2 regions of the Salinicola endophyticus genome follow, and region 2 is predicted to be linked to the other one. Evidence: predicted binding sites of a transcription regulator. Region 2 holds the regulator's gene; the other holds the start of a gene.
The links. The regulator PhoB, encoded in region 2, activates phosphate uptake and scavenging genes when phosphate is short. The targets are predictions, from matches to a motif close to TGTCATANNNNTGTCANA.

Region 1: ABV408_RS10700 (glycerophosphodiester phosphodiesterase) is a predicted target of PhoB. The motif match lies at 3,105-3,122, and genes of this name have one in related genera.

Annotation. Positions count from the first base shown of each region.
Region 1 is NZ_CP159578.1:2,361,675-2,369,608, forward strand. It holds gene acnB (bifunctional aconitate hydratase 2/2-methylisocitrate dehydratase) at 1-1,757, shown strand, start outside; gene ABV408_RS10690 (hypothetical protein) at 1,870-2,280, opposite strand; gene ABV408_RS10695 (outer membrane beta-barrel protein) at 2,412-3,002, shown strand; gene ABV408_RS10700 (glycerophosphodiester phosphodiesterase) at 3,183-4,997, shown strand; gene ppsA (phosphoenolpyruvate synthase) at 5,117-7,489, opposite strand; gene ABV408_RS10710 (pyruvate, water dikinase regulatory protein) at 7,742-7,934, shown strand, end outside.
Region 2 is NZ_CP159578.1:4,220,213-4,228,146, forward strand. It holds gene ABV408_RS19030 (amino acid permease) at 1-1,018, opposite strand, end outside; gene ubiA (4-hydroxybenzoate octaprenyltransferase) at 1,323-2,240, shown strand; gene phoB (phosphate regulon transcriptional regulator PhoB) at 2,444-3,133, shown strand; gene phoR (phosphate regulon sensor histidine kinase PhoR) at 3,142-4,491, shown strand; gene ABV408_RS19050 (methyl-accepting chemotaxis protein) at 4,791-6,440, shown strand; gene ABV408_RS19055 (M23 family metallopeptidase) at 6,630-7,433, shown strand; gene ABV408_RS19060 (siderophore-interacting protein) at 7,486-7,934, opposite strand, start outside.

The sequences.
Region 1 (7,934 bases), 1.9 Mb from region 2:
TCAACACCATGGAAGATGCTGGCGCCCTGCCGATCGAGATGGATGTCGACAAGCTCGAGATGGGCGACGTCATCGACGTCTACCCCTATGAAGGCAAGGTGACCCGTCACGACAGCGACGAGGTGATCTCCACCTTCGCGCTCAAGACCCAGGTGATCCTCGACGAAGTGCGTGCCGGTGGCCGTATTCCGCTGATCATCGGTCGCGGCCTCACCGAGAAGGCGCGCGACGAGCTCGGCCTGCCCGCCTCCGACGTGTTCCGCAAGCCGGAGCAGCCCGCCGATAGCGGCAAGGGCTTCACCCTGGCACAGAAGATGGTCGGCAAGGCGTGCAACCTCGAGGGCGTGCGTCCGGGCATGTACTGCGAGCCGAAGATGACCACGGTCGGCTCCCAGGACACCACCGGCCCGATGACCCGCGACGAGCTCAAGGATCTGGCATGCCTCGGTTTCCAGGCCGACCTGGTGATGCAGTCCTTCTGCCACACCGCCGCCTATCCCAAACCGGTCGACGTCGAGACCCACCACACCCTGCCGGACTTCATCCAGAACCGCGGCGGCGTGTCACTGCGCCCGGGTGATGGCATCATCCACTCCTGGCTCAACCGCATGCTGCTGCCCGACACCGTGGGCACCGGCGGCGACTCGCATACGCGTTTCCCGCTGGGCGTCTCTTTCCCGGCGGGCTCCGGTCTGGTCGCCTTCGCCGCGGCTACCGGCGTCATGCCGCTGGACATGCCGGAGTCGGTACTGGTGCGCTTCAAGGGCAAGCGCCAGCCGGGAATCACCCTGCGTGATCTGGTCCATGCGATCCCCTACTACGCCATCCAGCAGGGGCACCTGACGGTGGCCAAGTCAGGCAAGAAGAACATCTTCTCCGGCCGCATCCTGGAGATCGAAGGTCTCGAGGATCTCACCGCCGAGCAGGCATTCGAGCTCTCCGACGCCTCCGCCGAGCGCAGCGCCGCGGGCTGCACCATCACCCTCTCCGAGGAGAGCGTGACCGAGTACCTGACCTCCAACGTCACCCTGCTCAAGTGGATGATCAGCGCCGGCTACGGCGACGCCCGTACCCTGGAGCGCCGCATCCAGGGCATGGAAGCATGGCTGGCCAACCCCAGCCTGATGCGCGCCGATGCCGACGCCGAGTACGCCGCGGTGATCGAGATCGACATGAGCGAACTCGACCAGCCGGTACTCTGCGCCCCCAACGACCCGGACGACGCGCGCCTGCTCTCCGAGGTCGCCGGCGAAAAGATCGACGAGGTCTTCATCGGCTCGTGCATGACCAACATCGGCCACTTCCGCGCCGCCGGCAAACTGCTCGAGAAGCAGCCCGCAGGCAGCCTGAAGACGCGTCTGTGGCTTGCGCCGCCGACCAAGATGGACCAACATCAGTTGACCGAGGAAGGCTACTACGGCATCTACGGCAAGGCCGGTGCCCGCATGGAGATGCCGGGCTGCTCGCTGTGCATGGGTAACCAGGCACGTGTGGCACCCAAGTCGACCGTGGTATCCACCTCGACCCGTAACTTCCCCAACCGTCTCGGTGACGGCGCCGATGTCTATCTGGCATCGGCAGAGCTCGCGGCAATCGCTGCCGTCGAGGGCCGCCTGCCGACGGTCGAGGAGTACAAAGCGACCATGGGCGAGTTCGATGCGATGGCGGGCGAGATCTACCGCTATCTGAACTTCCATGAGATCGAGGACTTCCAGAAAGCGGCCGCTACCGTCATTCCGGTCGCCCAGGAAGCCTGATACGACTCTTCCGATGCTCGCAGCTTCATGAAGAGGCTACCGAAACGCCCCGCCCCGTGCGGGGCGTTTTTTATGTGCAAGGGCCGCTGGGCGGCCAGTTTCGAGCGCCACGTCAGCGCGCCGCCAGGCCCTCGATGCCGAGGCACCAGCGCGCCGCGAAGACAGCCCCAGCGGGTGCCACGCGCTCGATCGCATCGCGTTCTGCCGGCGTGGCGTAGACGAGATAGTCGACCTCGAAGCGACGGCACAGCGAGAACACCTCGCTGGGGTAATAGAGCCGCACGCCCTCGACACGGGTGGCGTGCTGCCACGGCGCCTCGGTGACCATGGCGATCACCTCGTGGGTCCCGCTGAGGGTGCGCAACCAGCCGTAGTGGCGCGCATCGCAGCCGCACAGCACGACACGTCGTGAGCGGCGACGACGCCCCCACACACGGCCGGCGGCCAGGCGTCGCAGCGCGTCGATGGGGCGAAGGAGATCGATAACGGCAGCGCCTCGTCGCGGGTGAATGGTCGGCTTCATTGTCGCGCGCCCCCGTGTCGACGCCAAGCCGGGCAAGGACAGGATCGCGCCGGGCTTGCGCCAGGACGGGCAGCAAATTAGAGTTTTCAGATAAAAGAACAGCGTTCATCAACGGGATGGAGATGGAAAACATGAAGATCAATACTTGGCTGGCACTCCCGCTGGCGCTGTCGCCGCTGCTGCTGGCGCCTGCCGCCCAGGCGGCCAACGCCGACGGCCTGTATGTCGGCCTCGGCGGCGGCTATGGCAAGGTCACCAGCAGCGACAGTGATGTCGGCCGCTTCGCCGGTGCCAGTGGCGGCGGCTACCACGTGGATGACGACGACAGCGTCTACAAGGCGTTCGTGGGCTACGAATACAACCCCTACTTCGCCACCGAGGCGTTCTACGCCGACCTGGGCAAGCCCAATATCATCCGCGGCGGCAACGTGGTCGATCTCAAGACCCGCGCCTATGGCCTCAACCTGATCGGCAAGTATCCGCTGGTTGCCGGCTTCGAAGTGTTCGCCAAGGCCGGCATGGCGAAGTGGGATGTCGACGCCCGGGGCGATCTCGGCGCGGGCTCGAACCTCGACGACAATGACGGTATCGATCCGGTCTACGGCGCCGGCGTTCAATACCACTACCAGCACCTGCTGCTACGCACCGAGTACGAGCGCTACGACTTCGACAGCGACTACAAGGTCGATGCCTACACCGCGTCGGTGGGTTGGCAGTTCTGATCTCGGGGCATCGCGCGACCAAGGCCGCCTGCGGGCGGCCTTGGCGTTTCCAGCGGATGAAAATGCCTCTCGGACAGGGAGATTACTGGTGTGACTTGCGCCGATGACACTTTGAAGACAAGACTGACAGGGTCACACGGAAGATGACCCCACACTGACTAGGACGTCGACGACCGCTACATGCTTGCCCCACGCCCGCTGATCAAGGACATCACGCGCCAGATCGCCGTACACTGGCGCGCGCTCATCGCTTTTCATCTCTTCTTCACCCTGCTGGCCACCGCGCTCTGGGTGCCACTCTCCGCAGGCACCCTGGCCGGCCTGCTGCAGCGTATCGGCCAGCCGGTACTCAGCAACGGCCAGATCGTCGATGTCGCACTTTCCGCCTGGGGGCTGTTGTGGCTGCTGGCGGCCCTGGGGCTGAGCTTCCTGGTGATCTTTCTGCAGCAGGCGGGCATGATGCGCGTGGTCTCCAGCCGCGATGGCGGGCGCTATCGGGTCGCCATGGGCGCTCTCTGGCATGTGCTGCGGCGCTTTCCGGCGCTGGCCGCGCTGGCCTTTCTCCAGGTCGGCGCGCATCTGCTGCTGGCGGCGCCCTTCGCCCTCGGCGTGGCCCATCTCTATGCCTGGCTGCTGGGAGACACCGAACCCTATGTGCTGGTTCGCGTACTGCCTGCGGCGCTGTGGCAGTTTCTCGCTCTGGCACTGCCACTGCTGCTGGCCTGGGCAGTGCTCGCCGGCACACTCTATCTGCGCTGGTTTCTCGCCCTGCCGGCGCTGGTGCTGGAGGGCCTGGGTCCGCTTGCGGCGCTGGCCCGCAGCCATCGACTGACCCGCCGGCGACGCTGGCGCATGGCACTGCTGGTGCTGGGCACGGCGCTATCGGTGGCGGCGATCCCGGTGCTCTTCAGCCTGCTCTTCAATGCCCTCGGCGGGCCGCTGCTGGGGCATCTGCCCGAGCGCGCGAGCGTGCTGATTCCGGCCATGCTCGCCTATCTGGCACTCTATATCGTAGCGACCATTGCGCTGACCTTCCTCGGCGTCAGCGCCAACAGCCTGCTGGTCACCACCCTGTTCCAGCGTGCCAGCGGACGCACACCGGTGCTCGACGGCGAGCCCGCACCGCGCCGCTCGGGGGTGATCGCCTGGGGCGCGGAGATTCTGGTGCTGGCGTTCGCGCTGCTCCAGGCGGGCTGGATTCTCCAGGGGTTCGAGATCAACGACACGGTCGCCATCACCGCCCACCGCGGCGCTTCGCATCAGGCGCCGGAGAACACCCTGGCGGCGCTGGAAGGCGCCATCGACGCCGGGGCCGACTATATGGAGCTGGATGTGCGCCTGAGCGGTGATGGCCAAGTGATCGTCGCCCATGACGACAACCTGCGTCGGCTCAGCGGTATCGATCGCCGCTTGAGCGAGATGACCCTGGACGAGATCGCCCAGGTCGACGTCGGGGCCTGGTTCGGCGATGCCTTCATCGGCGAGCGTATCCCCACCTTTGCCGCCCTGCTGGCGCGCGCCCGCGGGCGGATCGATCTGTACGTCGAGCTCAAGCCGGCACCGCTGAGCGCCGACCGCCTGGCCCGCCAGGTGATCGCCCAGATACGCGCCAGCGGCATGGCCGACCACGTCGTGATCGCGTCGCTCTCGCCGTCAGTGGTGGCGCGGGTCAAACAGCTGGCGCCGGATATCCGCACCACCCTGTTCCTGCAGTTCATTCTACCCGGGGCGCTGGCGGAGACCCCCGCCGACATCATCGGTCTGCGCCACACCCAGGCCAACCCGAGCCTGCTGCGTACGCTGCACGGCAGCGGCCGTGGCGTGGCGGTGTGGACGGTGAACAGCCCCGGCGCCATGTCACGCTATATCGACATGGGGGTCGACAACATCATCACCGACCGTCCCGAAGCGCTAAGCGCCCTGCTCGCCGAGCGCCGCGACATGTCCGATGGCGAGCTGCTGCTGGTCAAGCTGCGCAACTGGCTACGCTCATGACACCCGCTCATGACACCACGACGCCCATGCAAACGGGGCACTCGTGAACGCAAAAGCCGGTGCGATCGCTCGCACCGGCTTGGGTGACGCCACCTCGCGCAGCGAGGCCTGGCTGGCAATCAGCCGAGGGTTTCGCCGGCCAGCATGAACCAGGTCTCGAGCACCGCGTCGGGGTTGAGCGAGACGGAATCGATACCCTGCTCCATTAGCCACTTGGCCAGTTCGGGATGATCCGAGGGGCCCTGGCCGCAGATACCGACGTACTTGCCCTGGGCCTTGCACGCCTGGATCGCCATCGACAGCAGCTTCTTCACCGCCGGGTCACGCTCGTCGAAGAGGTGGGCGATGATACCCGAATCGCGGTCGAGCCCGAGGGTGAGCTGGGTCAGGTCGTTGGAGCCGATCGAGAAGCCATCGAAGTACTCGAGGAACTCATCCGCCAGCAGCGCATTGGCCGGCAGCTCGCACATCATGATCACTTTGAGATGATTCTCGCCGCGCTTGAGCCCGTTGGCCTCGAGCAGCTCGACCACCCCCTTGGCCTCCGCCGGGGTACGCACGAAAGGCACCATGATCTCGACGTTGTCCAGCCCCATCTCGTCGCGCACGCGCTTGAGCGCCTGACACTCCAGCTCGAAACAGGGGCGGAAGTCGTCGGAGAGATAGCGTGAAGCGCCGCGGAAGCCGAGCATCGGGTTCTCTTCGCCCGGCTCGTAGAGCTTGCCGCCGATCAGATTCTCGTACTCGTTGGACTTGAAGTCCGACAGCCGCACGATCACCCGCTTGGGGTAGAACGACGCCGCCAGGGTCGAGATGCCCTCGACCAGCCGGTCGACGTAGAAGCTGACCGGATCGGCATAGCCGGCGGTGCGCAGATCGATGGTCTGCTTGAGGTCGCTGGAGAGCTTGTCGTAGTCCATCAGCGCCCGCGGGTGCACGCCGATCATGCGATTGATGATGAACTCCAGCCGCGCCAGCCCGACGCCCGCATTGGGCAGCCCGGCGAAGGCGAAGGCGCGATCGGGGTTGCCCACGTTCATCATGATCTTGAACGGGATATCCGGCATGCTGTCGACGCTGGTGGCCCGGCACTCGAATTCGAGCTTGCCGTTGTAGACATGGCCGGTATCGCCCTCGGCGCAGGAGACGGTGACCTCGAAACCGTCCTCGAGCAGCTCGGTGGCATCGCCGCAGCCCACCACCGCGGGGATGCCCAGCTCGCGGGCGATGATCGCCGCGTGGCAGGTACGTCCGCCGCGGTTGGTGACGATCGCCGAGGCGCGCTTCATGATCGGCTCCCAGTCGGGATCGGTCATGTCGGTCACCAGCACGTCGCCGTTCTGCACCTTGTGCATCTCTTCCGGCGATGCCACCAGCCGGACCTTGCCCTGGCCGATACGCTGACCGATGGCGCGGCCGTCGACCAGCACGCGCCCCTTCTCCTTGAGGGTGAAGCGCTCGAGGGTGCCGGCATCCTGATTGGAGACCACGGTCTCGGGCCGCGCCTGGACGATATAGAGCCGGCCGTCGTCGCCGTCGCGCGCCCACTCGATGTCCATCGGGCGGCCGTAATGCTGCTCGATGGTCACTGCCTGACGCGCCAGCGCCATGACGTCGTCGTCACTCAGACAGAAGCGCTGGCGGTCGGCATGTGCGACATCCACGGTCTTGACCGAGCGCCCGGCGGCGGCGTCCTCGGTGTAGACCATCTTGATCCGCTTGGAACCCAGCGTACGCCGCAGCACCGCCGGCCGGCCGGCGGCCAGGGTCGGCTTGTGCACGTAGAACTCGTCGGGGTTGACCGCCCCCTGCACCACGGTTTCGCCCAGACCCCAGGCGCCGGTCACGAAGACCGCGCCGCGATAGCCGGACTCGGTATCCAGGGTGAACATCACACCGCTGGCGGCGGTCTCGGAGCGCACCATCTTCTGCACCCCGGCGGAGAGCGCCACGTTCTCGTGGGCGTAACCACGGTGCACGCGGTAGGAGATGGCACGGTCGTTGAACAGCGAGGCGAACACTTCGTGCACCGCGCGCTTGACGTTGTCGAAGCCGTCGATATTGAGGAAGGTCTCCTGCTGGCCGGCGAAGGAGGCATCGGGCAGATCCTCCGCAGTGGCCGAGGAGCGCACCGCCACCTTGAGCTGCGGATAGCGCGCCTGCAGGGTCTGGTAGGCATCCGCCAGCGCCGCCTCGAAAGCCGGCGGCAGCGGCGTATCGATCACCCAGCCGCGAATCTTTTCGCCGACCTTGGCCAGCGTCTCGGTGTCGTCGACGTCCAGCGTGGCGAGTTCGGCATTGATACGGTCGTTGAGCCCTTCGTGCTTGAGGAATTCGCGGTAGGCATGTGCCGTGGTGGCAAAGCCGCCCGGCACGGTGACGCCGGCATCGGCCAGATTCGAAATCATCTCGCCGAGGGAGGCGTTCTTGCCGCCAACCCGCTCGACATCGCCCATACCCAGCTGATCGAAAGTGATGATGAAGGGTTCCAAGGTCCTCTCCTGCTCGTTTCGGCTGACGTTGCGGCACGTCCTCTGCGCCTCGCTGGAGCCAGAAGCTAACAGCCGCCCCCGGGCTGCGCCAGCAGTTTAAGGGCGTAGGGTTTGGAGTATTTCTACAAGAATCCGGTCTTTTCCACGGTTCTTGTAGTCAGCCGAGGAATTCGCGACGGAGTCGTCACAAGTGGTTGCCTGAACAGGAAATCCGGGTCGACAATGGCCTATCGACGCCGAGGAAAGCCCACCATGACACGCACCGCCTTCTTCATCTCGGATGGCACCGGGATCACCGCCGAGACACTGGGACGCAGCCTGCTGTCGCAGTTCGAGAATACCGACTTCCACCTGGTCACCAAGCCGTATATCGACACCCTGGACAAGGCGCGCTCGCTGGTCGGCATGATCGAGGTCACCGCGGAGCGTGACGGCGTGCGCCCGA
Region 2 (7,934 bases):
CGGCGCGGGAGAGCGAGTAGATCTGCCGGCCCTGGGCAAAAATGATGGTATGGAAACTGGCGATCAGCCCGACCAGTGCCAGCAGCGCGAGGAACTTGGCGGTGCCGGCCCCGAAGATCGCCTGGAAACCATCCAGCAACGGCTCACCGGACTGGCTCAGGGCGTAGCTACCGACGCCCACTACCGCGGGGTTGAGCACCAGAATCAGGGTGGCGGAGATGATCAGGGTGGTGATGCCGAGCAGGATGCCGCGCGGCATGTCACGCCGCGGGTCGACCGACTCCTCGGCGGCCAGCGGCAGCTGCTCGATGGCCAGGAACAGCCACACCGCGAACGGCATCGCCGCCAGGGCGCCGCCGATACCCATCGGCAGCAGGGGTCCGTGGCCGCCTTCGAGCTCACCGCCGCCGGGTGCGATGTTCAGCGCCCAGGTCGAAAAGTCGAGATGGGTGAAGGCGCTGAACCAGAACACCACCAGAACCGCCAGCGCCAGCAGGGTCACCGCCAGCGTCACCCTGAACGACAGCTCGACCCCGACGATGTTGAGACCGACAAAGAGGAGATAGCCCAGCAGCCACCACACCGGCTGGAACGCCGCCGGCGTCTCGAAGATGCTGCCCAGATAAGCCCCGATGAAGAACACGATCACCGCCGGCGTGAGCACGTACTCGACGTTCTCGCACAGGCCGGTGACGAAACCGCCCCAGGGCCCCATGGAAGAGCGCGCGAAGGAGTAGGCAGCACCGGTGTGCGGCAGGGCCGGCGACATCTCGGCGATACAGAAGGTCAGGCCCAGGTACATCACCGCGATGATCGCGGTGGCGATCGCCATGCCGCCCCAACCGCCCGAGGCGAGCCCCAGGTTCCAGCCCGAGTAGTGGCCCGAGATCACCGCCCCCACGCCCAGTGCCCAGAGCGACCAGGGCCCGGCGTGGCGACGCAGGCCGCGTTTGTCGAAATAGCTGGCATCCTGCTGCTGGTAGTGGATGCCGGCGGCGGGTTTACCGTGGTTTGTCATTGTTCTACTCCCAAGGATCGAGCCACCCTGTCCCGCGATCCCAGTGCTGCCAGCGCCTATCGACACGCAGGAGCGACGCCGACATCCGCTGACCGCGCCCACCTTGAGTCTGAGCACGTCGGCGTGACAAAAGCAATATCTATCGCTACGTCCCGTACGCTATCGCTACCCCCTATCGTTACCCTCTATCGCTACCCCCTATTGCTACCCCTATCGCGGCACCCCATTGCCACGCCTCGCTGCCGGCGGGGTTGTGGTGTAAGGTCCAGCCAGTCGCGTCCCGCTCGCCGTTCTGGAGAATTCGATGTCCGCCGCCGGCCCCGATCCCGTCACCGCCGCCGACCCCACGCCACGCCCCCGCGGCCTGGCGCGAATCCCCGATTTCCTGCGCCTGACCCGGCTCGACAAGCCGATCGGCACCTGGCTGCTGATGTGGCCCACGCTGTGGGCGCTGTGGCTCGCCGCCGACGGCCTGCCGGATCGCGCCAACCTGATCATCTTCGTGCTCGGCGTCTATCTGATGCGCGCCGCCGGCTGCGTGGTCAACGACTACGCCGACCGCAGGATCGATGGCCACGTCAAGCGCACCCGCGAGCGCCCGCTGGCCACCGGGCGTATCCGCGAGCGCGAGGCCAAGATCCTGTTCGCGGTGCTGGTCGCGGCAGCCTTCGTGCTGGTCTGCTTCACCAACCTGCCCACGGTGCTGCTCTCCTTCGTCGGCGTGGCGCTGGCCGCGCTCTACCCCTTCATGAAGCGCTACACCCATCTGCCCCAGGTGGTGCTGGGGCTGGCGTTCTCGTGGAGCATCCCGATGGCGTTCATGGCGGTGAGCCGCAGCGTGCCGCTGGAAGCGTGGCTGCTGCTGCTGGCCAACCTGGCCTGGACCGTGGCCTACGACACCCAGTACGCCATGGTCGATCGCGACGACGACATCAAGATCGGAGTGAAATCCACCGCGCGCCTGTTCGGCCGCGCCGACAAGCTGATCATCGGTCTGCTGCAACTGGCCACGCTGGCGCTGCTGGCCTGGATCGGTGCACGCCTGGCGCTGGGCGGGTTCTTCTGGCTGGGGCTGGCAGCGATGGCGGCAACTTTCATCTATCAGCAGTGGCTGATCCGTGAGCGCGAGCGCGGCCCCTGCTTCCAGGCCTTCCTCAACAACTTCTGGTCGGGGCTGTTGCTGTTCGCCGGCGTGGTGCTGAGCCTGTGGCCGATGATATGAGCCGCTGCCCTCATCGATCGCCCCTTCGTCCCCATCGGCCGCCGGCCGTCGCCAGGGCCGATGGTCTCGATGAGAGATGTGAGGGATGATATCGATGTCACGCATTTGTCATATTTTCACGCTGTAATCGTCACCGTTCTGTCACGGCCGGAAGGTTGTCCGCTGCACGCGCGCCTCCTCCGGCGGCTCACTCGAGGCCTGTCATGAGCTCCAAGACCGTACTCATCGTTGACGACGAGCCCTCCATCCGCGAAATGATCGCCGTGGCACTGGAGATGGCCGACTACCGCGTGCTGGAGGCGGACAACGCTCAGAGCGCCCACGCCATGGCGCTGGACCACAAGCCGGATCTGATCCTGCTCGACTGGATGATGCCGGGCACCAGCGGGATCGAGCTGGCGCGCCGCCTCAAGCGCGAGGAAGCCACCGCCGAGATGCCGATCATCCTGCTCACCGCCAAGGGTGAGGAGGACAACAAGGTCCAGGGGCTCGAGGCGGGCGCCGACGACTACATCACCAAGCCGTTCTCGCCGCGCGAGCTGGTAGCCCGGCTCAAGGCGGTGCTGCGCCGGGCCACGCCACCGGGCATCGAGGAGGCGGTCGAGGTCGAGGGGCTCAAGCTCGACCCCGCCAGCCATCGCGTCACCTCACACGGCAGCGCGCTGGAGATCGGCCCCACCGAGTACCGCCTGCTGCAGTTCTTCATGACCCACCAGGAGCGCGCCTACACGCGTAGCCAGTTGCTCGATCAGGTCTGGGGTGGCAACGTCTACGTCGAGGAGCGCACCGTCGACGTGCATATCCGCCGGCTGCGCAAGTCGCTGGGCGAGACGCACCAGCATCTGATCCAGACGGTGCGCGGCACCGGTTACCGCTTTTCGATCAGGGAGTAAGTCGCAGCGTGCGCTACTGGATCAACGAACTGTGGCGCCTTGGCTACATGCTGTTCGGGCTCGGCGCGATGGGTACGCTGCTGGGCGAGCTGTTCGGCGCGCTGTTCGCTGGCCTCGGCTGGGGGCTGGCCGCGGGGCTCGGGCTCTATGTCTTCCTGCATCTACGCCATGTGCGCCTGCTCTATGTGTGGCTGCTGCGCCATCCGCGTGAGGCGCCGCCGCCCGGCACCGGCGTATGGGGCGATCTGTTCGACCGCCTCTACACTTACCAGAAAGCGCAGAGCCAGATGCAGCGCCGGCTGCGCGATATCCTGCGGCGCATCCAGGACTCCTGCGAGGCGATGCGCGACAGCGTGGTGATGCTGGATCCGCGCGGCGACCTGGAGTGGTGGAACAGCGCCGCCTCCGACATGCTCGGCCTGCAGCCCGACCATGACCGCGGCCAGCCGATCACCAACCTGCTGCGCGATCCGCGCTTCATCGACTACTTCGAGGCCCGCGACTACCGCGAGCCGCTGCTGATCCCCTCACCGATCGACGCCGCGCATACGCTGCAGTTCCATATCACCCTGTTCGGCGATGACGAACGCCTGCTGATGGTGCGCGACGTGACCCGGCTGCACCAGCTGGAGATGATGCGCCGCGACTTCGTCGCCAATGTCTCCCACGAGCTGCGCACCCCGCTGACCGTGCTGGCCGGCTATCTGGAGACCTACTCCGACCACGCCGACCAGCTGCCGACCCGCTGGCAGCGCGGTTTCTCGCAGATGCAGGCGCAGACCACGCGCATGCAGAACCTGGTCGAGGATCTGCTGCTGTTGTCGCGGCTCGAGATCGATAGCCCAGACAACGACCGCGATACCCTCGATATCCGCGCCCTGCTCGACAGTGTGCTCGACGACGCCCGCGGGCTCAGCGCGGGACGCCAGCAGCTCGCGCTGCAGGTCGACGAGCCGCGCCAGCTGCTCGGCAATACCAAGGAGATCCGCAGCGCCGTCTCCAACCTGGTCTTCAACGCCGTGCGCTACACCCCTGATGGTAGCTGTATCACGCTGCGCTGGAAGCCGTGGCACGATGGCGCCGCGATCGAGGTGGAGGACGATGGTGAGGGTTTCGACCCGGTGCACATCCCGCGCCTGACCGAGCGCTTCTACCGTGTCGACAAGGGCCGCAGCGCCGCCACCGGCGGTACCGGCCTCGGGCTGGCCATCGTCAAGCACGTGCTGCTGCGCCACGATGCCCAACTGGAGATCGTCAGCCGACCCGGCATGGGCGCCCGCTTTCGCTGTGTATTCCCTGCCACGCGTCTGGTCGAAGGCGACGAGGGCAATACGCTGGCCACCTCGGCGCTGCCATGAACGCTACGGGCGGCAACCGTGCCGCTCGCTTCTTCCCGCGCAGTTGCCCTGCTCTCGCCGCCCCTGGCGCTCGACCCGCTCGCTCTAGGCCCGCTCTCTCGGCCCGCGATTTATAGGCCCTCGCCCCATCGCCCCCTTGTCTCGTATCGGGCTGCCGCGCACGTCTCCGGCGGCAGCGGCTCGATGCGCAGCGAATCGTTATCTCAATCTTAAGTAGGTGCTGCCGATAAAGGGAGCTGACTAGTAATTCACTCCTCTATATGAGTCGGCAGACACCTCGGATAAGGACGGTTTTCGCGATGACGATGCGGCAAAAACTCTGGATCACGGTGGGATTGATGTGGCTCGGCATGCTGGTGCTGGTGGGCTGGATGGCCCTGGAGAAGCGCGACACCCTGATGGCCGAGCGGGTCAAGGGGCTCAAGAGCTTCGTCGCCAGCGCCCAGACAATGGTACAGCGCTACGCCGATCGCGCCGCCCAGGGTGAGTTCAGCATCGAAGCGGCGCAGGATCTGGCACGGCGCGACCTGTCGGCGCTCGATCTCGACGGCAGCTATGTCTACGCCTTCGATGGCAAGATTCACCTCGTCTATCACCCCAAGCGGGCGATCGGCACCGACATGAGCAACTTCCGTGACGACAACGGCGTCTACTTCTATCGCGAGCTGAAGGCGCTGGCCGACTCGCCCGACGACGGCACCCTGGAGTACACCTCGACCAACGCCGACGGCGACGACGTCTCGCGCATCAATTACGTGCGCCATGTCCCCGCCTGGGACTGGTATCTCGCCGCCAACGTCTATGTCAGCGACATCCAGCATGCGTTCTGGATGGGTGTGCTCAAGATGGGGCTGATCGCCGGCACGATCGGCATCGCGATCACCCTGGTGATGGCGTGGATCATCCGCAGCGTACTGAGCGACCTCGGCGGAGACCCACGTCACGCGCGTAACGCGGTGCAGGGCATCGCCGAGGGCGACCTGACCCGGGCGCTGACGCTCAAGCCCAACGACCGCCATAGCCTGCTGCACGCCATCGAGGGCATGCGCCTGCACCTGGCCGAGGCCCTGGGTGGCGTACGCCAGGCCTCCACCACCATCACCGTGGGTGTGGGGCAGATTCACAGCGGCAATCAGGATCTGGCGGCACGTACCGACCAGCAGGCCGCCTCGATCGGCGAGACCGCCTCGAGCATGGAGCAGTTGACCCAGACCGTACGTCAGAACGCCGAGAACGCGCGCCAGGCCAATGGGCTCGCCGGCCAGGCACGCAGCACCGCCAGCGAGGGCGGGGCGATGATGGATCAGGTCGTCTCCACCATGCAGGGCATCACCGACAGCTCGCGCCAGGTGACCGATATCGTCGGCGTGATCGACTCGATCGCCTTTCAGACCAATATCCTCGCCCTCAACGCCTCGGTGGAAGCGGCCCGTGCCGGCGAGCAAGGGCGTGGCTTCGCCGTGGTCGCCAACGAGGTACGCACCCTGGCCAGCCGCAGCGCAGACGCCTCGCGTCAGATCCGCGAGCTGATCGATGCCTCCAATCGCAAGATCGAAGCGGGGTCGGGGATCGTCGCCGAGGCCGGCGAGACCATCGGCCGGGTGGTCGAGTCGGTCTCGCGCATGACCGATCTGATCGAGGAGATCTCGGTCGCCTCCGCCGAGCAGTCCAACGGTATCGATCAGGTCAACGAAGCCGTGGTGCAGATGGATCAGGTCACCCAGCAGAATGCCTCGCTGGTGCAACAGGCGAGCAGCGCCGCGGCCAGTCTCAATGAACAGGTCCAGCGCCTGGAACAGGCCCTGGCCGGCTTCCAGATCGCCGGGGCCGAGTCGCGCCCGATGCCGGCGGCCACCTCCGCGCCCCAGGTGGCAGCGCCAGCCCCCCGTCTGAGCGCGACCCGCCGGCCGGCCATGGCGAGCACCGAGGACGACTGGGAGTCGTTCTGAGCCTGAGCGACAAGCTCCCACCCCAGCGGGGCCGGCATGCCGGCCCCGCTCTCTCTGACAATGCTTCACTCGACGTCGGCACGTTAAGATAGGCGCCTTTCTCTCTGCCGGAGCGCCGTACCCATGCTGCCGATCACCCGCCTGCGATCTCGCCCCGCTGGACGCCACCCGTATCGCGCTGCGAGCGCCTTGCTCCTGGTCGCGACGCTATGGCTGTGGGCCGCCGCTGGCGTGGCGGCACCGGTCGCGATCACCTTCCCCGCCAGCGTCGAACAGGGCTCGATGGTGATCGGGCGGGTGCCGCCGGGCAGCCAGGTACGGGTGGCGGGGCATACGCTGCGGGTCACTGGCTACGGCACGGTGGTGTTCGGCGTCGGCCGCGACGCCCAGGGCGCGCAGTCGATCGAGATCGTCACCCCGGATGGCCGGCAGCAGCAGGCGTCGGTGACGATCACCCCACGCGACTGGCCGATCGAACGTATCGATGGCGTGCCGCCGAAGACGGTCTCACCGCCGCCCAAGATCGCCGCCCGCATCGCCCGCGAGCAGGCCGCGGTGAGCGCCCAGCGCCGCCGCGACGACGACCGGGTCGGCTTCGCCGAGGCCTTCATCTGGCCGGTGAAGGGGCGCATCAGCGGGCGCTTCGGCAATCAGCGGGTCTACAACGGCACCCCCGGCTCGGCCCACTCGGGTATGGATATCGCCGCCGCCACCGGCACGCCGGTAAAGGCACCGGCCAGCGGCGTGATCACCTTCGCCGACGATCTCTATCTCACCGGCGGCACCGTGCTGCTCGACCACGGCTACGGCATCAGCTCCAACTTCCTGCATCTGTCGCGGATCGATGTCGCGGTGGGCCAGCACGTCACCCAGGGCGAGGTGATCGGCGCGGTGGGTGCCACCGGCCGGGCCACCGGGCCGCACCTGCACTGGGGCATGAACTGGTTCGATACGCGTATCGATCCGCTGCTGGTGCTCGATAGGGCTAAATGAGCCCGCGCTTCGTCTGAACCATCGGCGAGTGCAGACATTTTTCAGACGAAGCTCAGCGTTTCCAGTAACCCGTGACCAGATGCTGCCCCTTGGCCAGGGCGAACTCCTGCTTCAGGCGCTTGCGCAGGCGCTGGCTGACCTCGGCCTCGCCGGCGAACCACACGAAGCGGTCACTGTCCGCCGTCGGCAGCGCCGCGACCACCGCACTGGCGAGCTGTTCGCTGGGCGCGTGGCCCTGGCCGCGATAGCACCAGTGCAGGCGCGCACCGGGGTGAACCGGCAGCGTGAGCCGATCCGCCGGCGACTCGACCTCCAGCCACGCCTCGATGCGCGCCGCGGCCGGCAGCGTCTCGAGCAGGCGTGAGATCGCCGGCAGCGCGGTCTCGTCCCCCGCCAGCAGATAGTGCGCGGCGCTGGCGACACCGCGCCCGTAGGGCCCGGCCATGCCGCAGAGATCACCGGGCCGGGCGCGGCGGGCGAAGTCGCCGCCCGGCCCCGGCG